DNA from 2 places in the Brevibacillus sp. SIMBA_040 genome. Region 1 is predicted to be linked to the other one. Evidence: predicted binding sites of a transcription regulator. Region 1 holds the regulator's gene; the other holds the start of a gene.
The links. Region 1 encodes LexA, which represses DNA repair genes until DNA is damaged. Its sites were predicted from a motif close to CGAACATATGTTCG; they were not measured.

Region 1 (15,079 bases):
AAGCAAAAGAAATTGAGTGGGATATGTTCCGCACACGCGTCCATGATTGGGAGCGCGAGCAGTACATGAGCACTTACTAATAAGCGTTTACCCCTTGTGCCACTTGGTGCGAGGGGTTTTCTCTTTTTGTGGGTGAGGTCAAACAAATAACAATCACTTTGGTCGCACCCACAAAATTTTTCGCTTTTTTGACAATTATAGAGGTTGAGTGAGGATTTGGAAAGCGGGTAACAAAACATACGATTTGTAAAACAGGAATTGAAACAGCATGCACCGAAAATGGGAGTGCCCGTTTCCGGCTACTCCTGGAATCCAAAACGTGTAATATTAAACCAATCTCATTGGACTGTAGTTGATGTGTACAACACAAAATTTAAGATCCGGATTAAGAACAGAGTGCAAAAAGAGGCGACTGCAAAATACAAAGCTGTTCGTCCGACCTTTTTGACTTGCTGATCTTGATTAAACAAGGAAACGAGCCAAATGATCAGTCCGATGGGAAAGAAAATAAAGCTAAAAATAAACAATTGCTTTCTCAATTTTTTTCATAGGATTTCTTTTATTATTTTACAATATTTAGATTTATTTAACAAATCATTACGTGTGGTAATGGTTGTAAAATTCTCGGTTTTAGCGCCAAAAATTATTTCTGAGGTGATGAGGATGAACAAGATGGACAAAGCAAAAAAGTACATCAGCAGTTGGAGGCCACAAGGTAAGCTTTTGAGAGAAATTGAATATGCCAACCAGCAAATGTCGTTTTCATGAAAGGAGAGATTATCGTGAATTGTACATTTTGCGATGAGAAGATCCTGGCGGACAAGCCTGAATGGATCCTAGTAAGTAAGAAGCCATCCGTTGAACACTTCTGCTGTCTGGGATGCTTAGCAGGGCATGTGGATGAGCTGGCGATGGAGGAAGAAGAGAAAACTGGTTTGGTCAGTTGAAATCGGTGTGCTTAGTAGAGGAAGGTGAGGAGGAATTTCCATTGCTTGTAGCGCGTCCTTGAGGTAGCTAACCTCCAGGGTATTGCGTAATAAAACGACTTTTCCATTTTGAATACCTCCTTTTTCAAGGAGTATAGCGTGGGAAGATGGGACAAGAAAAGGACCCACCCTATAGCACATTCACTAAGGGTGGGAATTGCAAGCGTTACCCTAGCTATGGCTCACTCTTCAGGGATTCAATCCAATCAGCATGACACGTTTCGCATAATAGCTCATCGCGATCCTGCTTCCCTTGGAAAAACGTGATTTGGCGGACGCTGTCGGTTTCACTTTCACAGTAATAACAGCGATATTTCCCCAATTCGTTCCCTCCTTGAAGAGTTTTTCAAGAGTAACGATAGTTATCCTCTCCATCTATGGTGTTATCTAACACTAGGGTTTTTTCAAATTATCACAAGCTCAATTATGTTAAATAAAAACCTATGAGAATAAAAGCTGTCACACTAAATAAAATACAAGCTCCAACTATGTTTAATACTACATTTTCTTTTTTAACTATCGACCATATGGTCCTAAAAAGTGCGAAGAGACAGGCGGATAATGAAACAATTTGTATCCAGTTCATAAATAACAACTCGCTTGCTCGATAACCAAGTAGTACCACATTAACTTCAAGAGATCTTTAACAGGTTGCTCAGTATGTTAGGAAACTAGCTTGACATGGAAAGGAATGTGAATCAAAAAACTATCCATGCAATCAAGAGAGAACCAATCCATAACTTTGATTCGTAATCTTCACCTTTGACGATTTTTTTAATAATCGTTGTGAGGTTTACAAAAAACCAAATAGCCAAAATCGGATTTAAGTAAAACGCAGAAACTGCAATGAAAGTTTCCATAGAAATTCACCTCATCCAAATTATACTACATGGGTTGATGGGATTATCAAAAAGTGTAGTAAGACAAGACTCACACAAGGCTTGCTGGATTTAGTGGCTCCTGGTGTAGACGTGATCCAGCACTTAACAAAACGGTAATTGGGTAAAGAAAAACCCTCGGTAAAACCCGAGGGCAGTTGATGGACTTACTGGTTAAATATATTACTACTGGCAATATTAGAGGTTCCATGATACTTGCCACCTTCGACAATCATTTGGAAGTAGTACTTTCCTGATGCATGATCTGGTAGCCGCATGTTTAAAAAATTTGTTGTTGAAGTAACTGTCCTATCTACCCAAGCATCTACCCATGTCGTTTGGTTAGTCGAGTATTGAAATGTTACCGAATTTGCTCCTGATGGTGCAGAAAAGGTTAAAGAGACATATACGGAGCCATCATCAAACTTCGTTACTCCATAGGTACGCAAATCTGCTATGGGTACTGGTGTTTCGCTATTCTCGGCTTAGTCCCTTCTCTTTGTGAGGAATTCGCTCGAGCCTACACCGTGCAGGCGACTTTCATCGCACACGGCGTTCCATCAACGGATAAGAATTTTTACAACGGGCACGTAAATCCTACGCCACAATTTCATTTTTGTCTGCTAACGAAAGTTAACTCTTTCTATGGGCTGTGGACCTATTTGAACAAAACACACGATTTGATAAATAGTGGGGCGACAGTTGTGGCAGGGGGCGAGGATTCAGTCTTGACAAAAAAATACCCCGGGTCATCCCAAGGGCCGTTGATGGATAATTAGTTTTTAGTAATATCAAGTACCATTTCTTGTTTGTGTGTTGAATCAATAGAAATGAAAAATTTATACGTTCCTGCAGAAGGCATCGTGTAAAATCCCAAGTCAAAAATGATTAACTGTCCTTTATTAAGATTAACATTGGGGATCGTAATTACGGAACCATTAATTTTATCAGTACCAATTTCATAACGATTAGAAGCAATGTAATACAAATCGGTTGCATCTGGAGTAATAACATCATTCAAATCAAAAGTTAGAGTCGCGTTTCTTAATGGCTGAGTGGCGAGAAATTTTGGCATAAAGTATTGGGAGGAGCCTTCAACGAAATGGTAGGGATATTGACCATTTAGATTGTCTTCTAAAGTGAATATTGGATCAGTATAGCTATTCTCAACTTATTCCCTTCTATTGAGGGTTTTCGTTTGAGCCTACACCGCGCGGGCGACTTTCGTCGCACACGGCGTTCCATCAACGGAATAAGAAAGGGGATTTACAACGGGCAAATTAAGCGTACTACAAAAATGTCGATATTTACAGTATTTGAATGCAACATTTGGATCCAAGGGGCGAGGGATTTACAAAACAATCGATGTGATAAATGGATCGGGGGTGACCCATTCATTCAATGTGGTATGCGGATAAAGTCGGTGAAATCTTTGATGTACAGGAAACAGAATGTGATGAATTTTATCAGTCAAAGGTAGACGTTTTGTGGAATGGAATGTTAGTCGATTGCCACATTTATAAGGAAGATTAATCATAGAAACGTAGCGATACTTAACACGACATTACTTATGTATGTCTTATTATTCTCTTCCAATGAGAGGGGAGTTCATGTGTCTCTAAATGTTGATACTTTATTAATTTTGCCTGACTGGGAGTTATGCCCGGTGAAACCTTAAAGGTTAACCTGTCCTTCCCTACAGAAATATGGGGTCCAACAACTGGTGAACATCAACGGTAACTATAAAACTAAAAGAGGAATCAATCCTTTTCGCTAATACAACATCAATCATATACGGATAAACTTGCGGGTTCTCTGTTAACGTTTTTGAATAATATTGGTTAATTGCAGCTTCAATTTGAGGACTTAACATCAACAACAGCATATCGCTGTATATTTCTTCTCTAGTATCATTCAGCACAGACGATCTAGTTTCTGCATGAACTAATCCGCTAAACATAAAAAATGCGAATAGTGTCAGAAGAATACTCTTCATACTCTCACCACCCAAAGAATAGTCCGGTCCATTTTTGTATCCCCTTCATAAGTGGACAGTATACTCTCGGGTAATTGAGAGCTGAAATGAGTAATTTTTGAAAGTTAAAAAGCGCAGACAATTGTTGCCCACGCAAGACACGTAATGGTGTGGGTATCACCTATTTAATAAAGCTTAACGCCACGCCAATGGAATAAGGTACAAGCCATAAAATCCAAACAATCAGGCTGAATTTATGGAACTGTTTGATCTGATTCTCCTTCTTTTTCCATACAACGACATATGCCCATACGGTATGGAAGAACATAAAGATCAGAGCTATCAGTCCAGTAATTCCAAAGCAAATTTAAATTAGGGCTGTCTGCGAGCAATTTCATAAACGTCGTTCCGATGGTATCAAATACTAAACCGAAACCAAAAAAGATAAGGTGCTTAGACTTTAGTTCTCCAGAACGTTTTTCGCTCCATACGCCAATTGTATATGCGATTAGAGCTATAAAACACTCGATAAATATAGGGATAAAAACGAGGACAAAATGTAGGACAAAAACAGGGACGAATTTCGAACGTTTGATCGGTAATCTTGATTCAAGGGCAAGCCGACTATCCCGTATCAATGGCGTACCTGAGCGAATCTATGGATGATGACGAACGTTACCTTACGAGAGGAGGACGTTTTGAGTCTGAACGCGTTAGGCTTGCGATGATCGTAGCAGGGAACATACAATTGCTTTTCGTTGTATACATTGTTGCGGTTTGAACCCTTCCGGGGAGCTTTAGAAAATCGCGATTACTCTGTTGGGATATACCGGACAGGGGATTACATGCGAGTCCTACGGTTCTGGCCCTCGCCCCTTGTCTGGTATTTCTCAGGTCTTATTCAACTCCCAAATTCCGATCAACATCTATCCTTTGCATGTGTGCTTCGAGTTTATTCGGATGACACGACACAGTGGATGGACAGGAAGGTGGGTTGAGAGAAGACTGCGAAAACTCCGGCAAGTAAGAAGCAAGCATCGAATCAACAAAGTGTGCAATTTGTGGAGTTATTTGATCATGAGATTCATGCCGTAACGAAGAAGGTGGAGGAGTAATTCACCAAAATAATGAGTGATTGTCGTAACATTGACGTCGGTGTTGGCTTTCGTGCTATCTCTATCTATTTCGATTAGATCAGCCTTTGCCTCTATTAGTGGGACTGTTCGACTGCAAAAATTTACGGATAATACCCCAGTGAATGTATCAGTTGTTGCATACACAAGATAGGGGGTCATCTCTTTAAAATTATACATGCATGAACTAAAACCAGTGAATACAGTGATTTCTGTTCCAGTAGCCTCTTTAAAATTCTTATTGATTTGGAAAGTAACTTCATATCCTGAATCTGCTTTTTCGATCTTGTTTACGGTTCCGATAAATACTGCTGTTGATTTATTGAGAGCTTCAGTGGGAGATAGATCGGAACCACAAGAGCAAGCAAACGATGGCACAGGAAATAAAAAGAAGGGTAGGAGAATAAGGAGCATGACAAAAAAACTCTTATTTTTCAATACATTCATAGTTATCACCTCATCAATATGACGATGCAAGTGTTGGAATGGTTACCTATATTTAGGAAAAATATGGCTCCTTATCACACTGTACAGAGAGACAAGTCCAAGGCAAGCGTCGAATGTTACTGGTTTTCTGCTGGTTTTCTACCTGCAAAGGTGTGAGTTCAATCCCAGATTTATGTTTCAAATACTACATACAATAAAATGATTATTCCTTGAAGTAAATACAAAATTTAACACGCCGTGATATGTTAATAGGGAGGGTGGGGATGGTGGGTTTCCTGGCAAATCAGGCCGTCAAAAGTGGGTAACGGTGGACCAACTGCGCCTAGCTTGTAAAAAACTTCTACGAATCCTTTCAGAGAAATCACACCCGAAGAATTCAAGCAAATTACCACACAAGATTTCTAAAGTGTTGAAATGAATTAACTTTCGATAGGTTACCAGTGAGAGAAGCTTAGTTAACATAAAGGTGCCCGTTGTAATTATCTTTATTACCGTTGATGGAACGCCGTGTGCGATGAAAGTCGCCCGCACGGTGTAGGCTCGAATGAAAACCCTCGTTTAGAGAGGGGAATAAGTCGAGAATAGCGTTGTCCCAATTTCAGATTTGAAGGTAGATGGAGCATCAGTATCAGGTGTTGTCCTTAGTTTCAGTAAAGCTGAGGGTGCGACAAGAGTAGTTTTGATGCAGTCAATTGATGGGGGAAATAACTGGTCGCCAGCAAATGTGAATGTAAACAAAAATTCTTTACTTGCAATGGTGTTTGGTTTATCACCAGGTACGACATATCATTTCCAGTTAATTGTTACAGGTGGTAGTCGAGCTGGGGAATCGAACGTTGTTACAGTGTCCATTTAGTGGTAAGGGTGAATCAGGTTTAAAAGCGATTGACAGTTTAGCCAAAGGGATTGCAAAACGATCCTGACAAATGGAAACAGCGACTAATAGACGACCCGAAAGGTGTTCTGGAAGAATTGCTGTGGCTGATGTTTCCGCTGCTTGATTGTACAACAGATAACATGCTGTAACAGTAAAAATGCCCTCCTTCGCTTAAATCAGGGGAGGGCATTTTTTTAGAGAGGAAAAAGAATGGGGTTGTTATTCCCTTGCATTATAAAGCTGATTTATTTGGTAGCTACAGTGTATTTAGTTAACCTGATCAAAGAACAACAGCGGCAATCTAAGAAGAAAAAATTCCTAGACTGTCGCTGTTTTTGTCAGAACTCCTATGGTTACACTGCTATGGTTTCTTCCTGGGGTTTATCGTCACGAATGACTAATAGCACCCCAATAAAAATGAATGTTGTACCCATCCAAAAAGACAAACCAATCTGTTCGCCTAGTAATAACCAACCTAAAAAAGTACCAACTATCGGCTGGAAAAAGAAAAATAACCCGCCACCCCATATAGAAGGTTGCATTATCGCTTGAAAATCAAGCGTAGTTAATCTCCCAAGTGTAAAAGGCGTTAGAATGATAACAGCAACAAGGATACTGTAGCTTGTTACGACAATTTGCGAATACTGCCCTGGTACACGTTTTACAAGAACAGACATAAGTGACCACGTTAGTGCTGCGATAATCAGAGATATGCCACCTAACTGATTTGCGGTATCGATTTGAGCAGTTCCGACAGTCGTTGATGTAATAATGGCTCCCATTTGTGCAGAGGAAAGCATCGTTCCACCTCTTGTGTTACGATGGAAATCGTATTTCCAATCAACCCAATTAAAATGATTAAAAGCCAGTCACGTTTTTCAATACGCCATGATCGTCTTGTTGTGACTCCGATAATAAGTAATGCTAAAAGAGCAATTACATAACGAAGGTATTTTTCATTGTTGCCCTCCGTTTTATAGACAATTAAAAAGTGGCGAATACATCATTAGCCATTCATCTTCTTTCAAAGCTGTATAATATTTTAGAACAAACTAGCTTTATCAGACACACAAATTTAAACTAATATTATGTTCACTGACACACAGCTTTTTCTTTGAACAGCTTTTTAATCATTGAGAATACATCGAATGTCGTCTGCTGGTAAACCTTGTTGTATGCATATTTCTTAGGACTACACAGTCAGCCTCTCTGTGACTCAGCCCGTCAGTTTCGCCCTATCTGTGACATGGTGGAAGCCAGTAAAAGAGGAGCTGGGCTGCGCATGTAGCATGTGGGGCATGGTGAAGTGGATCGATCAAAATGGAAGGCAGGTAAAACTGGTTAGTGATGAGGATGTCCAATGGATTCTTATGGATAGTATAATTAATGTTAAAGGCTAGGAGGTAGTATCATGGCAAAGGCAAATACACCAAAACGCCCTACAAGGGATGAATTTGAATTAGAGGACTTAGGGAATCAGCTAGTGGAAGCAAAAGAGGACGGAGACGAGAGGGCGTTAACGGTCTGGGGCATGACAGAGAAAGTATTTGGACGGATCACAACACTCGATTCACGGACGAGATTAGTCCATGTAGAGGAAGATGGAGTAACAAGGAAAATTCCCTTTTTGGATATTATGAAAGTTAACTATGAGTAAAAGAAAGCCTCAGCAGTGAATACCGAGGCTTTTGTTTCGGCAACCGGGAGAGTAGAAATCTTAATTTAATATCCTCTCCCTTGATGTTCCGGAGCGAGGGTAAATCTAATTTGCACGATTCTAGGTTCATCTAACAGAGCATGAATAGCGCAATCCCCAATTAATTCATTTGAATGAGCTAGAGCAATGGCGAACTGAAACCAGGTGCCAGGTTGATTGGGCGCGTGTGCAATTTGTTTGTTAACGAATGACTCTGCCCCATTCAAAGACTGTTCCCTTAGGTAATCCTAGGGGACTTTTTTACAGCTTTATTTGGACTCTTGAACTCATTCCTGTTAAGTCCCGTTGTTGAAGTGGGAAAAATACTGGAAAATGCCGATGATAGCAATGAAGAACAAGACGGCCGACACAATACGTACCATATCAAAATGAAATTCTGATGGCTCTCCGTGATCCGTTTTTCCCCTCCTTTCTCTAATTCTACTGAACAATTGGAGGATTTTACAAACAAAAACAAAGAGGAATCACCCTCCTCATCACAATTTTGTGACGAAAATAGGTTTTTTTTCCCATGACTCTCTACAGTTCGGATCGAACGGTGTAGTATGAACAGGAGCAAAACGAAAATAGGAAGGTCGATGAAGGAATACACAACCGCGCAGAGAAAATGACAAGGGAGTTCTATATGAAGGGGAATAATCAGATAGCAGTTGTCAATCATCTTGTAGAGCTACGAAACCGAATCATCTGGGTAATCATCGCATTTGTTCTTATGTTTGGGGTCGGTCTATTTATTGCTGGCCCAATTATCGAGTACTTGAAACTCAATCCGATCGCTGAGGGCGTACCAATCATTTCCTTACATCCTTCAGATGCATTGCGCGTGTACATGCAGTTTGCAGCTTTGGTTGGTGGTGTTGGTGCCTTGCCGGTCGCTCTGTATCATATATGGCGATTTGTTTCTGTACGTTTAAGTGCACGTGAACGAAGGGTGACCCTTTACTTCATTCCGGCGGCATTTTTTCTGTTTGTGATAGGAATTTTGTTCGGGTATTTTATTATTTTTTCGATGATGATGCAGTTTTTGGCAGATCTCTCAAAAAGTATGGGAATTACGACAAAATACGGAATCGGGTCATACTTTGATTTTATGTTTCAATTGGTAGTTCCGATTGGAGCGTTGTTCGAGCTTCCGATTGTGGTTATCTTCCTGACTCGATTGCGAATATTGAATCCGAAAATTCTCTCGAAGATGCGCCGTTTTGCTTATTTTGGAATTGTGGTTGTTACCTTCATTTTGACACCACCAGAGCTTTTAACGGAAATACTTGTGACGATTCCTCTGTTGCTATTGTATGAGCTGAGCGTATGGCTCTCGAAGGTCATCTACCACAAGCAACAAAGTGAGGATGCAAGACGAGAGCAAGAGCAGGCTGTCACATCGTAATAGAAAGCAACGAGTACCATGGAGCTGCCAATGCAGCTTCTTTTTTGTTGCTCGTAAAGCATAATTGGAAATGATTGTGTAATTCACACGACCTTCTGTTAAAATATGGTTATTCTATTTGGGAAGGTGAAGCAATCTGAGTACAGTAACGCTGCCTGCATGGTTTTGGATTTCGTATTACTTGATTCTGCTTCTTACCTTTGTTGCCTCCATTGGTTGCCTTTTCCGTAAAAGAATGATTCGCTTTTCTCTCCTCACTGCTATGTTTGCTATTACAGTTCCAGTTGTCAGTCTGTTGAATAGTATCGGGAGACAAGAAGGGAAAAATGAGTTTGAGCACCTGATACAACAATTGGCGAACATGGAAATGTGGTCGATTTATGTATGGATCGGCTATGCATGTATTCTGCTCTGGTGGGTTTACCTTTTCAAAAATAACAAAAATGCGAAGGCAATAGAAAGCAGCTGACAGAGACAGGAGGAACAAGATTGAAGAACAAACGAGTCAAGCTTGCTCTCTTATTGCTGGTCGGTGCACTCCCGTTTTTCATATCTGAATACCAAGCTTCGTTTTCTCATCCAATAGATGCACTCATGAATGTAAGCCTGAAACAAACAGATGAGCTCTATCAGGTGAAGCAAGTGATTGTATCATCGAAAAGAAATGATGAGGTCATTTTCTTTTATCTAAATAAGGATGAATCAATTACAGCTGCTTTCGTTTCCAAAGGCTTGTTCGGCTGGAAGAGCGGACTTCAGGTCACTGGTTCATCGAGCAAAATCTCGAATGTGGAAACAAACCGATTCGCTACAAGTCATTTATCTGTTTCAAATCGTGTAAAATTTGGTTTAATAGCTTCGAACGACATTACAGATATCCGTGTGGATGAGGAGCAAGCTACTATTTTACCACTTGATTTTTATGTCAGCAGCAGCTCTCCTGAGAAAAAAATCAAATTGTGGTATGCCATCTCCGATGAATTTAGCCAGAATAGCAAGCCGGAATTTATCAACGCGCAGGGCGAAATTATGGTTGATTAAGAAGACTTGATGCGCAGCATTGACGATTGGGAAACGAGGGGAAGTGATTAAATGCTTATTCATGTCGATGTGGTTTATGTCCTACTCTATGATCAGGAAACAGACAAAGTCCTTGCTGTGCACAATGAACAGTTTTGGAGTCTTCCAGGTGGCAAGAGAGAGCAAGGCGAAATGCTGAAGGATGCGGCAATACGTGAAGTAAGAGAAGAAACAGGACTGGACGCTCGTGTTTATGATATTGTCCATGTCAGTGAAAAAGTCATCAACGACCATCACGCGACCTTTCTTACGTTTCGAGGAGAGATAACAGGGGGGAGTAATAGGAACAACAGACTCAGAGATTCGAGAGATAAAATGGCTGACCCTCACTGAGGTAGAGGAACTGATGCCCTATTTGGGCAAGGTTCGTGAGCTTTTGAAAAACCATGCCGATTACAGAGTGGAAATGTAGGTAATAAGCATTCAAGAACCAATACAAAAAACCTCGTGACCCGAGTAAAAGTCTACGAGGTTTTTGTTTTTCCAAAACGCGCAAACAGCTCTGAATCGGAATGGGTTTCCAGGTCTAAGAGAGCTTGATAAGGATCGTCACCTGGTATTTGAAAATAACGGGTAAACGCTGGTTCCGTTTTCGTTCCTTGCTCTTTTAAGAGTCGAATATCACGATAAGCGTCCTGACCACCTACTGTCAATAAACGTGCTTCCATATCCATGTGGCGATACGCATTTTGCTTGATGACGGGAACGGGCTGGGCGAATATTTCAAAGAAAAAACCAGTGGCATAAAAAGAAATGACGCTTGTCTGGATGTCCGAGACGATCAGGCTCATCTCCGTGTAATCTTTATGGCCTCCAAAATTCGCGCGTACTTTTGATTCCAAGTGATCGAGATCATGACATTCACAAATAATATCAAGATCACTGCCTGAAACATCAATGTCTAAAGGAATCGTACCGGCGAGCACCGGAGTGTAGGGTTGAAGAAGCTCCATAATTCTCGTTTCGGTTATCGCATGCCATGCTTGCTGCTGGCGAACAGTACCAGTACGTAAATAAGTAAGATCATGCCAATTTCTCATGAGAGTACCTCCATTTCAACGATTAAAGGAATGGAATGAATCAGGGCAGTGGGGCAGGACAGTTAATTGTAACTGTGTTAGTGATAGAGTGCAACGAATTTACGAGTCACTCGTATATGTAACTGAGAGGAGTGCAGAGAATGGATATTGTTCTATGGATTATTGTCATCGCGTTGTTTGTCTTGAGCATCGCAGGAATTTTCTTGCCTGTACTGCCGGATACGATTTTGCTTTGGGGGGGCTTTTTGCTCTATCACTTTTTCATCGCTGACCCTGGAGCAGGCTTACCCGCTTCGTTTTGGTGGGGGATGGCCGTACTGAGTGTACTTTTGTATGGAGCAGATTTGCTGACCAATATGTTCTTCGTAAAAAAATACGGTGGCTCCAAATGGTCGTCTATGGCTGCTGTGGTAGGAATTATTTTAGGCATCTTCTTATTTCCGCCGTTCGGGATGTTGATCATGCCATTTGTACTGGTCGTATTGGTTGAACTACTGATACAGAAACAGTCCGTAGAAAAAGCGATCAGAGCGGGGTTTGGCTCTTTAATTGGTTTTTTAGGCAGCGCCGTTGTCAAGGTCGTGCTGCAGGTTGCCATGATTATTTGGTTTTTCATTGCAAAGTAGAGATGAGCAGAGGGCTGTAGCTGGTAGTAACGGCATACTAATTCGTTGCAAAAACAAAAAGGACAGCCTCGGCTGCCCTTTTTTTAGTGAATGAGTCTGTACACACCAATGACTTTACCCAGAATGGAAACGTTCTCCAAAATGATCGGCTCCATAGTCGCATTTTCTGGCTGGAGACGGAAGTGATTCTTTTCTTTGAAAAATCTCTTGACCGTCGCTTCGTCCTCTTCCGTCATGGCAACGACGATATCACCGTTATTAGCAACATGCTGCTGACGAACAATGACGTAATCGCCATCCAGAATACCTGCATCAATCATACTATTCCCGGAGATGCGAAGCATGTACACCTTGTCCGATGTCACGATGTTTTCTGGCAGAGGGAAGTACTCTTCTACATCCTCGATCGCCGTAATAGGCAGACCTGCTGTTACTTTACCGATTACTGGTACACGAACTACGGAGTCTTCAAAATTGTCTTGAAAACGATCTTCTTCGGAAAGGAGCTCAATTGCGCGAGGCTTGGTAGGGTCTCTGCGAATAAGTCCTTTCTTTTCAAGGCGTGCCAGATGCCCGTGAACGGTAGAGCTGGAAGCGAGTCCGACAGCTTCACCAATTTCTCGTACAGAAGGTGGATATCCCTTGTCGCGAACTTCTTTTCGAATGAAATCAATTATGGCTTGCTGCCTGCTGGATAATTTCGACATATAAGACACCTCTATTTTCTCGAACATGTTTTCCTATATTATACCATGGGAGCTTGCGTTCGACAAACATAAGTTCGATTATTTTGTTGACATGAACGTATGTTCTCATTTATGATGAAAACAAGAACAAGGAACGTATGTTTGCAGGGGGAGATTATGATGAACGTAATGACCGTACATAACCATTTTGAGGAAAAAGCAGCTCGCCGCGTGCGATTCGGCATAACCAGAGGACAGGCTATTTTATTCTTGGCGACTTTTGCTCTCTTTTTTTACTTACTAACCGAACTGGTGTTTGCTTCTAGCCCGGCAGCAGAGCTTCATATCAAGGAAGTGACGGTTCAATCAGGTGATAGTCTGTGGAGTATCGCTGTTCGTCACCAAGAAGAAGCGAAAATGGATGTAAACGAACTCATCCTCGCGATTAAAAAGGCAAATGATTTACAGGGTGTTCTCATTTATCCTGGTCAAACACTCATCATTCCAGTGTCAGAGTAGCACTCCACTGCTTGCGAGATACCCGTGATATGCTATAATAGAGCAGCATTATTACAGATTGGGAGGAACCAGCATTGGTATCTGACGCAGAAATTAAACGTATTAACGAATTGGCTAAAAAATCACGCGAGGGTGGTTTATCCGACGAAGAAAAGCTGGAACAAAAAGCTCTTCGCCAAAAGTATATTGATGCGGTGAAGCTCTCGCTAAAATCCAATCTAGATTCGATTCGTTATGTGGAAGACCTTGAAGAAAACAATCCAAAACAGTAAGATAACAGGTATGAATACAACAGACATCCTTGCATGACGCCAGGGTGTCTTTTTGTTCCAAACGACTGTTTCGCCGGAGGGAGTGAAAAGGAGGATGGGATGGGTAGCGGTAGCTGTTGGTGGAGCGTTGGGGTCACTTTTTCGTTATGGACTCTCATTACTGGCTAATCAGCCAGGTCTACCACTCGGAACATGGCTTGCCAATGTTCTTGGCTCCTTTTTGATTGGACTACTTTCTGTCTGGGGGAAAGAAAAAGGAATCCTCTCACCAGAGCTGTATTTATTATTTGCAACTGGCGTGATGGGTGGATTCACAACCTTTTCTACATTTTCGCTGGAGGTCGTCTCTTTTTGGGGGGATGGTCAATTCTTCAGAGGAATTGTTTACGTCCTCGTAAGCTTGGTGGTCGGCTTATTTTCTTGTGCAGTTGGAATATGGCTTGCAAGGCAGTTTCAATAATGACTTTGGTAACCAACCGATGATGTGAGAGGGGGGATGGGTATGAGTACCCAACATCGTGAATATGAGCGGGAACAGAACAAATTGGACGAAACAATCGCTGTGATTGAGACGGAAATAACGCAGCTGCGAGAAGAAATTCGTGAAGCGACTGATGACTACGTGAAACAGGTTGTGAACTATAACAAAGCCAAGGACCTGCGTTATCTTGAAGATCATGGTCGTGAGAAGCCGTATTTTGGCCGCGTCGACTTCATGAAGGACGAAGTATATGAGGTAGATCAGGTTTATATCGGAAAACGGGGAATTGTTCGGACCGATACGTTTGATTCGGTTGTTGTCGATTGGCGAGCACCGATTGCCAGCTTATACTACTCTGGTGAAAGCAAGGATGCCTTTTATCGAATGGGTAGAGAAATTGTCCGCGGCGAAGTGACCTTAAAACGGAATTTTGCTATCGACGATGGAAAAATAACAGGAATCTATGACGGTGCCGTGAAAGAGACGATAAACCGTGAGATGGGAGATCCTGATGATTTTTTGCAAGAAGGTTTCATTGATGAGTTTCTGGCAGCCAACTTAAATCAAGCAAACGACAGCAGGCTAAAAGACATCGTAGCAACTATTCAGTCAGAACAAAACGATATCATTCGTGCGGAAAAGGACAGACCTCTCGTCGTTCAAGGGGTAGCAGGAAGCGGGAAAACAACAATCGCCCTTCATCGATTATCGTATCTGATTTATAACTACCAGGATTCGATGATGTCCAAAAAGTTTATGGTATTCGCACCCAACAGGATGTTCTTGGCTTACATATCGGAGGTTTTACCTGAGCTTGGCGTAGATGATGTACAGCAAGCCACTTTTGTCGATTGGGCAGCACGCTTAGTCAAGCCGCTTTTGCCAAAAGGGTGGAGAATTATTAGCCCGGATAAACCCTTGCAACTGTTTTTTGAAGAGGGCCAGGATGAGAGGCAGCAGGAGATAGCGCGGCAT
Region 2 (15,079 bases), on a different contig from region 1:
TCTTACAACCAGATCATTGCTATTATCGCAAATTGCGTACATACGAACAAGACGCCCCTCATTTGCGAGAAGGCGCCTCGATCATGTTATTTGGAAACAAGCTGCTCCAGTTTGGCTACAGTTCGCGCTTTGTCTCTCTCTAAAATAGGCTTCAGATAGATCCCTGTATAGGACCCATCCAGCTTTGCCACCTCTTCAGGCGTACCTGTACCTACAATCGTGCCGCCACGAGTACCACCCTCAGGTCCCAGATCAACGACATAGTCTACTGTTTTAATAACATCGAGATTGTGCTCGATGACAAGTACAGTATCACCGTTTTCCACCAGACGCTGGAGAACCTTGAGCAAACGATCAATATCGTCTGTGTGCAGTCCTGTGGTTGGTTCGTCCAAAATATACAGGGTGCGCCCTGTGCTGCGTCTATACAGCTCAGAAGCCAGTTTCACACGCTGTGCTTCACCGCCAGAAAGTGTCGTAGCTGGTTGCCCCAATGTCATGTAGCCTAAGCCTACGTCAACGATGGTCTGCAGCTTGCGTTCAATTTTTGGCAGATTGCGGAAAAACTCTACGGCATCCTCAATCGTCATTCCGAGTACATCTGCGATGCTCTTACCTTTGTATTTTACATCGAGCGTTTCACGGTTATATCGTTTTCCGTGACACACCTCGCACGGTACATAAACATCCGGCAAAAAGTGCATTTCAATTTTGATAATCCCGTCGCCGCTGCACGCTTCACAACGCCCGCCTTTAACGTTAAAGCTGAAACGCCCCTTCTTGTAGCCACGTACCTTTGCTTCATTGGTTGACGCAAACAAGTCGCGAATATCGTCAAATACACCTGTGTACGTAGCCGGATTGGAGCGTGGTGTCCGTCCGATTGGGGACTGATCAATATCAATGACTTTATCAAGATGCTCAAGTCCGACGATTCGGCGGTGCTCCCCAGGTTTGACTTTGGCACCATTCAAGTCACGAGCCAGCGTCTTTTGCAGAATTTCATTTATCAGTGTACTTTTTCCCGAACCTGAAACCCCCGTCACGGCAACGAACACCCCTAATGGGAATTTCGCGGTCACATTCTGCAGATTGTTTTCCTTTGCCCCTTCGATTTTTATCCATTTATCCGAAGGCTTGCGGCGTTCCATTGGTACCGGGATGAATTTACGCCCGCTCAAATAGGCACCCGTCAGTGACTTTTCATCCTTCATGACTTCCTGTGGCGTACCTGCTGAGATTACCTGCCCACCATGTATGCCCGCACCAGGGCCAATGTCGATGATATAGTCACAAGCCATCATCGTATCCTCGTCATGCTCGACGACGATTAGGGTATTGCCCAGCTTAGTCATGTGCTCCAATGTCTTGATCAGTCGTGCGTTATCTCGCTGATGCAAACCAATACTCGGCTCATCCAGGATGTAGAGTACTCCCATCAAACTCGAGCCGATTTGGGTCGCCAATCGAATCCTTTGGGCTTCCCCACCAGACAGAGTCCCCGCTGCACGACTCAAGGTCAAATAATCCAGCCCTACATCAATCAAGAAATTGAGGCGAGCTTTGATCTCTTTTACGATCAGATTGGCGATTTTGGCTTCTCTTTCGGTCAGTTCAACATCATTCACAAACTGATGAGCATCGAGAATCGACAGCGTCGTCAGCTCAGAAATACTCCGATCGCCAACCTTCACAGCCAGACTCTCCTGGCGCAGACGATGCCCCTTGCAGACTGGGCAAGGTTTTTGGCTCATGAAGCCTTCAATTTGTTCACGAATATAATCAGAGCTTGTTTCCAAATGGCGTCGCTGCAAATTCGGGATGACGCCTTCGAACGGCACGACTGCCTCTCGAACTTGTCCGAATTCATTTTCATAGCGGAACTGTATTTTTTCACCCGAGCTTCCGTACATGAGAATTTGCGCTTGCTCGGCTGTAAGTTCTTCAAAGGGAACATCCATGCGAATGCCGAAATGACGGCAGGCAGACTCCAGCAGCTGCTGGTAATAGGTCGAGGATTTTGGCTCCCACGCTCCTATGGCGCCATCATTCAATGTCTTGGTCCCATCAGGAACGACCATATCTGGGTCGACTTCCAGCTTGACTCCGAGCCCATCGCATTCCGAGCATGCGCCAAAAGGACTGTTAAAGGAGAAAATCCGCGGCTCCAGCTCCCCGATCGAGAATCCGCAAATCGGGCAAGCGTGCTTTTCACTGAACAGCAGCTCTTCTTGCTCCATAACATCGACGATTACTTTGCCATCAGCCAGACGAAGTGCCGTTTCCAAAGAGTCTGCCAGACGAGCCTGCGCATCCGGTTTTACTACGACACGGTCTACGACGACCTCGATGCTATGCTTTTTGTTTTTCTCCAGCTTGATATCCTCGGACAAATCAGTGATCTCACCATTTACCCGTACACGAACAAAGCCCTGCTTGCGGATGTCTTCCAGAAGCTTGACGTGCTCTCCTTTGCGGCCTTGTACCATCGGCGCCAGGATTTGCATTCTCGTGCGCTCAGGAAACTCCATCAAGCGGTCAACCATTTGCTCAATCGTTTGGGATTGAATTTCGATACCATGATCCGGGCAGATCGGTCGTCCAACGCGCGCATACAACAAACGCAAATAGTCGTAAATTTCCGTAACAGTTCCTACTGTGGAGCGTGGGTTGCGGCTAGTCGTCTTCTGATCGATAGAGATTGCCGGTGAAAGTCCCTCAATCGAGTCTACATCCGGCTTGTCCATCTGCCCGAGAAACTGGCGGGCATAGGCAGACAAAGACTCCACATAGCGGCGTTGTCCCTCCGCGTAAATCGTATCAAAGGCAAGGGAAGACTTACCCGAGCCGGACAAACCCGTCAGTACGACGAATTTGTCCCTCGGGATTACGACATCAATATTTTTCAGGTTGTGGGCTCGTGCACCCTTTACCACAATATGTTCTAATGGCATGAAAAAAATCTCTCCTTAGAGTTCAGCCTTCAGCTCAAGAATTAAGTCACGCAATTCTGCTGCGCGCTCGAACATCAAATTGCGCGCCGCTTCCTTCATTTCCTCTTCCATCCGTTCTATGACCGCTAGGCGATCTTTTTTCGGCATTTTCTTGAAGTCTGCGTGTGGCAAATAATCTGCCTTTTCCTCCGCTACCTTGGTAGCCTCGATCACTTGACGAACTGCTTTTTTCACCGTTTGCGGTGTAATACCATGCTTTTCATTATAAGCGACCTGAATCGCACGACGGCGCTCGGTCTCACGAATCGCAGACGTCATGGAATCCGTCATTTTGTCCGCGTACATGAGGACACGTCCCTCCGAATTACGGGCTGCACGGCCAATCGTCTGAATCAAGGAACGCTCATTGCGCAAAAAGCCCTCTTTATCTGCATCAAGGATGGCTACCAGAGATACCTCAGGCAAGTCCAAGCCTTCCCGCAGCAGGTTGATCCCGACGAGAACATCAAATTCACCCAGGCGCAGAGAGCGCAGGATTTGCATCCGCTCAATCGTTTTGATATCCGAGTGGAGATAACGTACCTTGATTCCGACTTCTTTTAGGTAGTCTGTTAGGTCCTCCGACATTTTCTTCGTCAAAGTCGTTACCAGCACCCGTTCATTTTTGGCAATCGTCGCATGAATTTCACCGATCAAATCGTCAATTTGGCCTTTGATTGGACGGACAGAGATCGTCGGGTCAATCAGCCCTGTTGGACGAATAACCTGCTGCACCACTTCAGGGCAGTGCTCTTGTTCATAATTACCTGGTGTAGCGGAAACGTAAATCGCCTGATTCACTTTCTTTTCGAATTCCTCGAATTTGAGCGGACGGTTATCCCGTGCAGACGGCAGGCGGAACCCATGCTCTACCAGCACGTCTTTGCGGGCACGGTCGCCGTTATACATCGCGCGCACCTGCGGCAACGTCATATGCGACTCATCCATAATCACGAGGTAGTCATCCGGGAAGTAATCCATGAGCGTGTATGGCGCATGCCCGGCAGGCAGACCTGTTAAATGGCGCGAGTAGTTTTCAATTCCGGAGCAAAAACCCATTTCCATCATCATTTCGATATCGTATCGCGTGCGCTGCTCCAGTCGTTGTGCCTCCAGCAGCTTGCCTGCTTCACGGTACTCGGCAAGTCGCTCTTCCAGCTCAGCCTGGATGCTTTCCACTGCCAGCTTCATCTTCTCCTCGCGAGTCACGTAGTGAGAGGCTGGGAAAATGGCAATATGATCACGCTGACCCAGAATTTCACCGGTCAAAACATCAATAGACGTGATGCGCTCGATCTCGTCACCAAAAAACTCGACCCGGATCGCCTGTTCACTCTGGGATGCAGGGAAAATCTCTACAACATCACCGCGTACGCGGAAAGTACCGCGGGTGAAGTTGATGTCATTGCGTGTATACTGGATATCGACCAGACGATGCAAAATCTCATCCCGTCCTTTTTCCATGCCTACACGCAAGGACAAGAGCAGCTCCCTGTACTCCTCGGGTGAACCCAAACCATAGATGCAGGAGACAGATGCGACAATAATGACATCGCGCCGTTCAAACAATGCACTGGTGGCAGAGTGGCGCAGCTTGTCGATCTCATCGTTGATGCTGGAGTCTTTTTCAATAAACGTATCCGATTGGGGAATGTATGCTTCTGGCTGATAGTAGTCATAGTAGCTGACGAAGTATTCTACTGCGTTATTGGGGAAAAATTCCTTGAACTCCGCGCACAGCTGGGCAGCCAATGTCTTGTTGTGCGCCATCACCAGTGTCGGCTTGTTCACCCGAGCAATCACTTGGGCTGCTGTATAGGTCTTTCCCGTACCTGTCGCACCCAGCAATGTCTGGTGTCGCTTCCCGGCCTGAATGCCCGCTACCAGCTCGGCAATGGCAGTCGGCTGGTCACCGGACGGTTGATACTCCGATACCAATTCAAAACGCTCCATTCCCTCGTTCATCTCCTCGTTGCATAACTGTTTCTATTTCCATTATAACACAATTACGGCTATTATAAGCCGGAAATTCGAACAAATGTTTGTCTTCATCACAAGCCAAGTTTTACCGATAATGAAACAGGAAGCATATATACGCATCGTATTGATAGATTCGCCACTTTCAGGGAGGATTCTCATGTCAGATAGCGGAACCACCGTTAAAAATAACATTGTCCAACCACATATGAGCTATAAAGGCAAAAAGGAGTTCACAACAGAGCTCGACTCCAACGCCTTCATGAAACTAATGCTGGAGCAGTTGAAGCATCAGGACCCGATGTCTCCGATGGATAACTCCCAATTTATTCAGCAAACAAGCATGATGACCATGGTTGAAAAAATTACGAAAATGACTTCCCTCATGGAGCAATCCAACAACAGCATGCTGACGCTGGAGAAATATGAGGCACTGGCTGGTCGTACAGCTACTTACTCGCTCACGACCAAGGACGAGCTCACAGGCGAGACTTCCACGCAGACCAAGAAAGGCGTCCTCCAGGGAGTTTATATGGATAGCGGAAAAATCTTTTTCCGAATGGCTGGTGAATCCAACCCAATCCCACTCGCAAATGTGAAGGGTCTTGAGTCGCAAGGCATGACTGGTAGTGCTCTGGACAGCAGCCTGAAATTCATCGAGATGATCGGTAAAGATATTTCATACAAAGTAACCAAAAATGTAGACAAGGATGGTAATCCTTCTACTACTGACGACATCACCGAAGTAGACGAGATCGTAAATGGCGTCATTAGCGGATTTTCGATGAAAAATGGCACCGCCGAATTCCAGCTGGAAAGCGGGGCTACTGTAAATCTGGATAAAATTGTTGGCATGACGGTCAAGCCAGAGAGCAAGACCATGAGCAACTCTCTCCAGTACGCGCAGATGATCGGCTATACGGTTACCTATAACGAAGGTCAAACCAATTCAGATGGATCGACCTCTACTAACAGCCTGTCGGGTATCATCAAAGCCGTCAGCATGAAAAACGGTCTCGTAGAGTTCGTGCTTGAGGATGGCAAAAAGGTCGCATTAAACCAAATCAATGGCTTTGAAGCAAACGCATAATATCGCAATAGAAAAGCCGCGTCCCTCTTTTTTCAGGAGGCCGCGGCTTATTTTTTTTACTCTCACATCTCACTGCTTTATTCCTTCACAATAACCTTCCCTGTTATCGCATCCACATAAACGGTCTGATCCACCTTAGCTTCACCGCCGCAGAAGCAATGAGAGCGCGTCTGGCGGAAAGACAGATCGTAGCCTAGCTTCCAAGTGACTTCACCGGTTTGCACGTTTGTCTGATGAATATAGGTCAGCTCAAGCGGATATGCCTTGAGTAATTGATCAACAGCCGCTTGTTCTGTGATTGCCTTTGATTTGTCAGGAGCACGCAGTACAGAAGGTGATACCAAGGTCAGCTCTTCCAATGCTCCCGTGAAAGAATTCATCTTCAAGGTGTACATACCTTCTTCGCTCTGCTGTCCTGCCTGATAAATAGGAATGCCATTCAAAAGAGGATCAGCAGTAATGAGCGTGTAATTGGTGTCGCCTACGTCTTTCATTCGCATTTGAGTGGTTCCAGCAGGAATTAAGCGTTTTAACAGCGCCTCCGCCTCTCTCCAGTCACGCTTTTTATCGGTTTGGATATTCAGATCATTCCCGTCCTTCACTACCAGCCTCATCAATTGTCCTGTCTTGGCGTTCGTCTCCAGGAGAACATGGAGACGCTTATCCTTGCTGCTGCCACGTGCAAATTGACCGATCATGTATTGTTTATCCTGATCCTTAGTCCCTTCATCAAATTGCCCCCAGATAAATAAGCGTCTTTCCTGTCCATCACCGTAGTTCTCCGTAAATGTCGCAAGCGGCAGTTTGTCCGTCTCCTTGCGTACTAATGATCTGATGAGCTCACCAGCCTGGTCGTTTGTCTGTGCGATCCATTTTTCACCTGTTCCTGTCATGCTGATGGTTTGCACAGGCTGTTTGACTGTATTTACTGACTCGATCAGCCTTTTTCCGTTGAAAGCATCCAACGCACTTCCTGAGAACGTCCGATTGATGACGCCATCCTTCACGACATAGGCCAGACTTGCTTCATCCGGAGACTCTCCCTGACGTACCTCGGGGAGCAGATACACCAGCTCCAACGGTTTGCTCTCTTTGAATCGAAGCAAAGCCTGCGATGCAGAGATGACACGCTGTGGCGAGGGGAGTGAAGTCAGACTGATTTTCTCATACAGCCTGCCATCAAACGTACGGAACGACACCATTCTTCCAGCCCGATCAAAGCTGACCATAGCATCGTAATCGTCATCCAGAGCGACATTGTTCAGCTTCCGTACCAGCCTGACAGTCAACAGGTCATCAGCACGTGTCACATCTCTTGGCTGATACGCATGGCCAGGGGGAAGTAATCCCGTTACAAAAGCCTGAGCTTTTGTTTTGGCTACCTGGTCAGTTGGGAAAGCAGGCTTCGTCAGTGTATTCGGCTGCAAATCCAACACCAAGAGGTTCCCTGTTTGTGGATCAAAGATTGCTTTATCCTCTTTCGCGTTTTCATCTCGCACAGCTGTTTTCGAAAAGATTACCTGGACCCCACTCACCCCCGGTCCATCCACATCACCACCAAAGATGACATGTCGACTGGTGAGCTCGGGGACTAAACGCACGAGCTGCTGCACACCTTTTGACACCTGCACAGGAACAGCAACCACTGCCTGAGCACTCCATGGAGCCATTTGAACCATACGCGCTTCTGTACTCGCCCAGGCAAATGGTGCCGTATATAAGTTCACTGCCACTAACGCTGTTGTAAGAACACAAAGAACAGGCTTTTTCATCATCGACACAGCCTATTTCACTCCCTCTTTTTTCCTCTTACATTCAGACGCACAACTTTGCATTTAGTTTTGCGAATAGATAGGTAATTCGAGAAAGAATTTTTTATCGAAAAAAGGAGAGACAGACACCCTATCCTGGTGTCCAATCTCTCCCACTCTTCGCCTATGCTCCGATGTTTAGCTTTTCCAGCTTTTGCTTGATCAGCTGCACAACACTCGCTCGCTTCAAGTCTACAAAAACGCGCGTCGTCGAATCAGGAACCACGATGATACCCAATTGATGATGATTCCCTGCATAAACAGCACATTGCACAAATTTCAGTTCCCCGTCATGCGTTAGTACTTCCATTTTGCAAAAGGCTGAATTGGCCTGCAACGCTGGATACAAATCTTCTTTGTTACGGACAGGGATACCATTCACCTTGACAATGATTTCTCCCGGTACAATTCCGATTTCTTCTGCTCGTGTGTCAGGGATGACTCCCATCACCTTGACTCCTCGTGAAGACTGTATAAAATACGGCGACCGTTTTCTCTCCTGGGACTGGCTTCGGAAAAACAGGCCTTCGTGTCCAAAAAGCGCATACAGTCCTGCTACTAACAGAAGCGGCCAGAACCACACCGCCAGTGCCGTCAAAGCCAGTAATACTCCCGCATAAACAGCCAATTGCCCCGCGATTCTCTCTGCTTTCATACGCGGAGTCATCGTCTGGGTCATGTCCGAAAAACCGGTCACAGTCGGCAGCAGCATTAGAGCAAACGAAGCTGCACCCGGTGAAAAGAAAGGCCACCCTGGGTAAAGCGCTCCACTCAATGCCCCTGGCTCCATTTGGACGAACAGCACCAATGGCGTCAGCCAAAAGGAATGAAGTAAATACGCACCTACAATCCGGCCGCGCTGCCCTTCTACAAACAGTGGCGACGCATCACGACCACCGTTCCAACGTACGAGCATCGCTTCAATCAAATGCATAATCCCAACGAGTGCCAAAAGTGGCAATGGCTTCGCCTGACGAAGCAACTCCCAGACGGTGCCAATTCCCGCTACATCGGATACCCCTGGGAAAACCTGCGCGATTGCATGCAAAATTGTCAGCAAGCCTGCCGCGTAGGCAAAGCAGAGAAACCGTAAACGTATGAGCGCCATAATCAGAGCGAGGCCCCATAAAATCCATAAGTCTTGTGCCTGTACAACCACACCGAGTCCTGCGGCCAGCACGGAAATCAATAGACCGCCTGCCAATCCCATTCCTACCGACCGAATCGTAGAAAGAAGTGGTGACTGAATACGGGCCGCAAACAACTGTCTTTCCAGATTCATCTGCCTTCGATAATGCAGATAAATGAAGATCAGAAATACGTAAAAGATTGGATTGAGAAAAAATGCAGCAAATCCATATGCAATGGAGAGCATATCTGCCTGTATCGCCAATTGCCTCACCTCAAATGGAAAAAGAAAAACCACGGCATGTAATTTACCGTGGTTACCATTTCTACGAAAGTCAGGGAATTCCCTGCCTCGTGTGCTATGGATTATTTTGGCTGCTTTAGGCTGACAACATCAATCGCTTTTTGCAATTGCAGGTCGTTTTGCGGGTCACGCATGACTTTGCGCAAGCCCTCCTCCAATTGTGTACGAGTAGCCGCGTCTACCTTGCCAGTCGTTGGCAGCTTGTGCGAGGTTTGGAACTGCTTGATTACTTGCTCTGTTTTTTCGTCAAAGTAACCATCATCTCGTCCTGGCGATAGATTCAATCCGGCCAAGATCAATTGCAGATTTTTCACTTCATTGCCTGCCATGTCACGAGACAATTCTTTATCAGCAGGAAGCTGAACGGCGTTAAAATATGCCGGTTGTTCTACTTTGAAATCAGGCTCGATTCCTTTTTTATGAATCCATTCGCCTTTTGGCGTAACCCATTTGGCAATCGTCAGTTTCAGCTGGCTCTTATCCGCCATTTCCATGGTGCTTTGGACTGTACCTTTACCAAAGCTCTTCTCGCCTACCAGCTTGTAGTTTCCGCTGTCACGCAAAGCGCCTGCGAGAATTTCTGAAGCACTTGCGCTTCCGCCGTTAATCAAGAGAGAAATCGGATACGGCTTGGCTGCGTCAGTCGTCGAGCGGTACTCTTCTTTTTGCTGTCCGCCAGCTCCGTACTCGATTTGGACGATGATTCCCTTTTTCGGAACGAGAATCTCGCCGATCTCCTTCACCGCAAGCAAGTAGCCGCCTGGGTTTCCGCGTACATCGATAACCAATCCACCGATGCCTTTTTTCTCCAATGACGCCAATTGATCCTTGAAGTGTTTTGCTGTCTCTGTAGAGAACTGGGTAATTCCAATGACGCCAACCTTAACGCCATTTTTCTCGATAATTTGGCTGTTCACTGTCTCAATCGGAATGTCATCGCGTACACACACGATCGTGATTGGCTCAGCTACACCTGCACGAGCGATTGTTAAAACGGCCTTCGTTCCTTTAGGTCCGCGAATTTTCATGACGGCCTGATTCAGATCCAAGCCCTCAAGCGACTCACCGTTTACGCTCAGGATTTGATCATTTGGCCGCAGACCTGCACGTTCTGCAGGAGAATCCTTGAATGGAGAAACGACGGTTACCCGTCCATTTTGTAGCGTAACTTCCGTTCCGATCCCTTGGAACGTGGAATGTAGAGTAGACGTAAATTGCTCTGCAGAGCGTGGGTCCATGTAGTCACTGTATGGATCTTCCAAGGAGCCTACCATGCCCCCAATTGCGCCCTCTACTAATTGATCGTTGGTGACATTTTGGATGTATTCCTTCTTGATGGCTGAAAAAGCTTCGTACAGCTTTTTGAACTCCTGAGGATATTCTGCCCCTGTTGTTTGGAACAGCTTATTGCTCGATGCAGTAAGTGCCCCGTTCTGATTCGCATTAGCGCTAGCAGAAGTCTTCATCATCGCCATGGTCAAGAAGCTACTGGCCACCATCGAGATGAGTACAACCGCTAGTACGGTACGCCCTTTCCATCTCACTGTTACGTCACCATCCTTTGTGCTACCGGTGAAAAGTTATGCTGCTATTGTATGCAACTCCGGCTAGCAATATTTGTCTGGCCGTACACCTCGCTATTTCAGGTACGGCATCGGGTTGACAGCAACGTCGTTTTTATAAACGGTAAAGTGAACGTGATTTCCGGTAGATCGCCCAGTAGAGCCGACCTCAGCAATCTTTTGTCCTTTTGATACAGATTGTCCCACAGAAACTTTGATTCCGCCCTCACGAATGTGTCCATAAAGAGTTGTAATCTCAGAGCTGTGTTTAATCATTACCGTATTGCCAAAGCCATTAGAGTATCCGGCAAAGATCACTACTCCATTGGCTGCTGCCATAATCGTCGTTCCTTTTGGTGCTGCCATGTCTACTCCATTATGCCCAGCTGACCTGCCTGTAAACGGGTCTGTTCGCATCCCGAAGCCCGAGCTGAAACGGAATTGTCCGTCAGCGACTGGAAGTCCCAGCTTTCCACCTTTGTATCCACTGCTACTGCTGCTCATCGCACGGACACGTTCAGCATACTTTTCTGATTCTGCTTTGGTCAGAGCAATCAGCTGTTGACCGTATTGCTCCAAATCTTCTTCCAGCGCAGATTCTTTCTTCTTCAGCTCTGCCTTGACCACCAGACTGTGCTTGTACTGCTTGTCCAACTCAGCCTTGAGGTTTTCCGCTTCATCAAGCATGCCAGCGTAGACGGTCAATTGATGATCGATTTCTTTCTTTTTCACTTCAATCGTTTCTTTGTCACGCATGTTGTCTTCCAGGATGCGGGTGTCCTGCTCCAAAATCAGCTGCAGCCCTTCCATGCGCGTGAGGAAATCTCCGAAATCAGACGAGCCCAAAAGCACGTCTAGATAAGAAACCTTTCCACGCTCATACATGGATTTCACGCGCGTTTTCAGCAAGGTTTCCCGCTGTGCTACGCGTTCTTTTGCCTCATCCAAATTATCCTGTGCTTGCGCTGCCTTTTCCGTGGTTTCATTCATCTGCACTTCGAGCTTGTCCAGCTTCTTTTGCGTCTCGTTACGACGCAAATCAATCTGCATCAGCTCCGTTTGCAAATCCTTTTGTTCCTTTTGTACGGCGCTGATTTTTTGCTCGGTTTGCTTTACTTGTTGCTTTTGTTGATCTCTCTTTTTTTGTATCTCTTTTAATTCCCGATTAATCTTGTCCAAAGATGCTTTACTAGCTGCCCAGCTTACGTTTGTCGGGATTACAGATCCGGCCACCAGACCGGCTATCAAGAGTGTTAGCAGAACCTTCTTCCTCATGATACTCCTCCCACGTTCTCTAAATATTAAACCCGCAAGAAACGACGGACTGACACCAAGCTTCCCCAGATCCCGATAAACGCACCGATTGCGAGCAAAGCAAGTGCTACCTGATATACAAGCGGGAACAATGGTAACAGTGTAAATAGTTGAGTTGCTTCAAAGCTCGATTTGATGGCGTCGAGCAGGTAATAGTAGCCTACTCCAAGGATAACGGTTGGAATTAGCGCACCCGTGATCCCCATTAGCAGCCCTTCAACAAAGAAAGGCCAGCGGATAAACCAGTTTGTTGCCCCAACGAGCTTCATGATTTCAATCTCTCTGCGACGTGCAACGATCGTCAGCTTAATCGTATTGGCAATCAAAAACATCGCTGTGAAGCCTAACCCGATGATGAAGCCGATTCCTACGTTTCGCACGGTATCTGTTGCTGCAAACAGCTTTTCTACTGTGCCTTCACCATAGTTCAGGCTTCTGACATTTTTCATTTGCTTGATTTGAGCTGCCAAGACTGCCGTGTCCTGAGGCATTTTTGCTTTAACGACAAAGGTGTCTGGAAGCGGATTTCCTTTTTCTAATCCGTCAAAAAGATAAGCCTTGTCCCCCATGCTTTCGCGGAACTGCTTTAAGCCTTCATCCTTGGAGATGAACTGGACGGACTCCACTTTATCTAAAGCACGTACATCTTGTTCAAATTGCTGCAGGTTTTCTTTTGTAGTGAGATCCGCCATAAATACCCGAATCTCCACCTGCTTTTCCACCGATTGAGCAAAAAAGTTCACATTCATAGCCAATACGAGAAATACACCGAGAATGAACAGGGTAAACGTTACGGCACTGATTGAAGCGAACGACATCCAGCCGTTCCGCCCGAGGTTTTTGACCCCTTCACGGACATGGCGCCCTAGCGTTCTAATCTTCATAACCGTATTCCCCTCTCTGCTCATCACGGGCAATTTGTCCAGCTTCGATCGCTATGACCCGTTTTCTCATCGTGTTGACAATTTCGCGGTTATGCGTCGCCATGACGACAGTGGTTCCCCGTTGATTGATTTCCTCAAACAGCTTCATAATCTCCCAGGAAGTCTCTGGGTCGAGGTTTCCTGTCGGCTCATCGGCGATAATAATGCCTGGATTGTTAACCAATGCGCGAGCCAGTGCTACACGCTGCTGCTCTCCCCCAGATAGCTCGTTCGGCAGCATTTTGGCCTTGTGCTTCAGCTTGACCAACCCCAATACGTCCATCACACGAGGCTTGATCTGCTTTGGATTGCTCTCGATTACTTCCATCGCAAAAGCTACATTTTCAAATACGGTGAGCGTTGGCAATAGTTTAAAATCTTGGAATACGACGCCAATACTGCGACGGACTGTGGGAATCTGGCGTTCCTTGATTCGGCTGACATTGAAGCCCCCCAAGAAAATCTGCCCCTTTGACGGCTTTTCTTCTCGATACATCAATTTGATAAAAGTAGATTTCCCTGCACCGCTGGGACCCACCACATACACAAATTCGCCTTTTTCAATCCGAATGTTTACACCTTTTAACGCACTTGTACCATTTGGATACGTCTTCCAAACGTCAAACATTTCGATCAAGTCAATCACATCCTACATTGTCAGATCCATTCTTTTTCTTGATCCTGATTTATTGTATCTTGTCGAAAACGCCGTTAAATCAAGGCAAATCGACAATTCCCCTCATCTCTTTCTCACCCGCTGCCAAACCTTGCCTAAAAACAGCGAGAAAATCCATCTTATTTATTATACCACCCTCATTCGCTGATGGAATCCACTAAATCTCTCATTTCTTGTCGAAAACGCTTCAATTCGCTCCAAACCGACACGATTTGTGCAGAAAGTCCCGGCAGCACATCGCCAGCTAGCATCCGTTTACTCTGTTCGTTACAATGATTACGAGTGAACTGTGGAAAGGAGCATGCATGATGAATCCATTTGTCTACCATAACCCTACGCAATTGATTTTTGGCCGGGGCCAGCTGTCCATGCTGAAAGAAAAAGCCGAGCAACTCGGTCAAACCGTCCTGCTGGTTTATGGAGGAGGCAGTATCAAGCGTACAGGCCTCTATGAAAAAGTCTTCTCCCTTCTGCAAGAGGCTGATTGCCGCGTGCTCGAGCTATCCGGCGTAGAACCGAATCCACGCCTCAGCACTGTCAAAAAGGGAATTGAGCTTTGCCGCCAGGAAGGCGTCAACTGGATTTTGGCAGTAGGTGGCGGAAGTGTCATCGACGCAGCCAAGGCTGTCGCTGTCGGCGTTCCTTACGAAGGCGATGTATGGGATTTCTATACGCGCAAAGCACTGGCTACGGAAGCTCTTCCTTTGGGAACTATCCTTACCCTTGCTGCAACCGGCTCTGAAATGAACAGAGGTAGTGTCGTAACCAATTGGGATACAAAAGAAAAGCATGGAGCATCTACGACTTTCCCTACATTCTCTATCTTAGACCCTGAAAATACGTTCAGCGTTCCACGCGACCAAACCATCTACGGTATCAGCGATATCATGTCGCACGTATTTGAACAATATTTCACCCATACACCAGAGATACCACTGCAGACACGTTTCGCAGAATCCATTCTGAAAACCGTCATTGAAAACGCAGACCGCGTAATGGCAAATCCGGAAGACTACGATGCGCGCGCCAATATTCTCTATTGCGGAACCATGGCTCTGAACGGCACGCTGCCTGTAGGGGTGGAAACAGATTGGGCTACCCATTCTATTGAGCACGCTGTAAGTGCAGTCTATGACATTCCGCATGGTGGCGGTTTGGCTATCATCTTCCCGAAATGGATGCGCTATGTGTATCGTGAAAACGTCGCGCGCTTTGTCCGTTTTGCCGTAGAAGTATGGAATGTCGATCCTACTGGAAAAACAGACGACGAGGTTGCTTTGGAAGGAATTGCTGCAACTGAG

Region 2: uvrB (excinuclease ABC subunit UvrB) is a predicted target of LexA. The motif match lies at 5,025-5,038, and genes of this name have one in related genera.

What each region holds. Positions count from the first base shown of each region.
Region 1 is NZ_JAWRXI010000010.1:99,148-114,226, reverse strand. Features, by position in the region: gene glnA (type I glutamate--ammonia ligase) at 1-80, shown strand, start outside; gene SB752_RS18200 (hypothetical protein) at 783-947, shown strand; gene SB752_RS18195 (hypothetical protein) at 1,162-1,308, opposite strand; gene SB752_RS18190 (hypothetical protein) at 1,685-1,846, opposite strand; gene SB752_RS18185 (DUF3888 domain-containing protein) at 3,561-3,860, opposite strand; partial or broken gene SB752_RS18180 (HsmA family protein) at 4,021-4,381, opposite strand; gene SB752_RS18175 (hypothetical protein) at 4,907-5,419, opposite strand; partial or broken gene SB752_RS18170 (hypothetical protein) at 6,650-7,296, opposite strand; gene SB752_RS18165 (YolD-like family protein) at 7,708-7,953, shown strand; partial or broken gene SB752_RS18160 (GNAT family N-acetyltransferase) at 8,022-8,219, opposite strand; gene tatC (twin-arginine translocase subunit TatC) at 8,639-9,400, shown strand; gene SB752_RS18150 (hypothetical protein) at 9,890-10,441, shown strand; gene SB752_RS18145 (NUDIX hydrolase) at 10,493-10,813, shown strand; gene SB752_RS18140 (DUF4269 domain-containing protein) at 10,945-11,520, opposite strand; gene SB752_RS18135 (DUF456 domain-containing protein) at 11,661-12,146, shown strand; gene lexA (transcriptional repressor LexA) at 12,230-12,853, opposite strand; gene yneA (cell division suppressor protein YneA) at 13,010-13,351, shown strand; gene SB752_RS18120 (DUF896 domain-containing protein) at 13,426-13,623, shown strand; gene crcB (fluoride efflux transporter CrcB) at 13,718-14,083, shown strand; gene SB752_RS18110 (HelD family protein) at 14,126-15,079, shown strand, end outside.
Region 2 is NZ_JAWRXI010000024.1:65,670-80,748, reverse strand. Features, by position in the region: gene uvrA (excinuclease ABC subunit UvrA) at 87-2,954, opposite strand; gene uvrB (excinuclease ABC subunit UvrB) at 2,970-4,946, opposite strand; gene SB752_RS28360 (flagellar hook assembly protein FlgD) at 5,131-6,060, shown strand; gene SB752_RS28355 (hypothetical protein) at 6,138-7,835, opposite strand; gene SB752_RS28350 (PDZ domain-containing protein) at 7,996-9,264, opposite strand; gene SB752_RS28345 (S41 family peptidase) at 9,366-10,847, opposite strand; gene SB752_RS28340 (murein hydrolase activator EnvC family protein) at 10,941-12,140, opposite strand; gene ftsX (permease-like cell division protein FtsX) at 12,167-13,063, opposite strand; gene ftsE (cell division ATP-binding protein FtsE) at 13,053-13,739, opposite strand; gene SB752_RS28325 (iron-containing alcohol dehydrogenase) at 14,087-15,079, shown strand, end outside.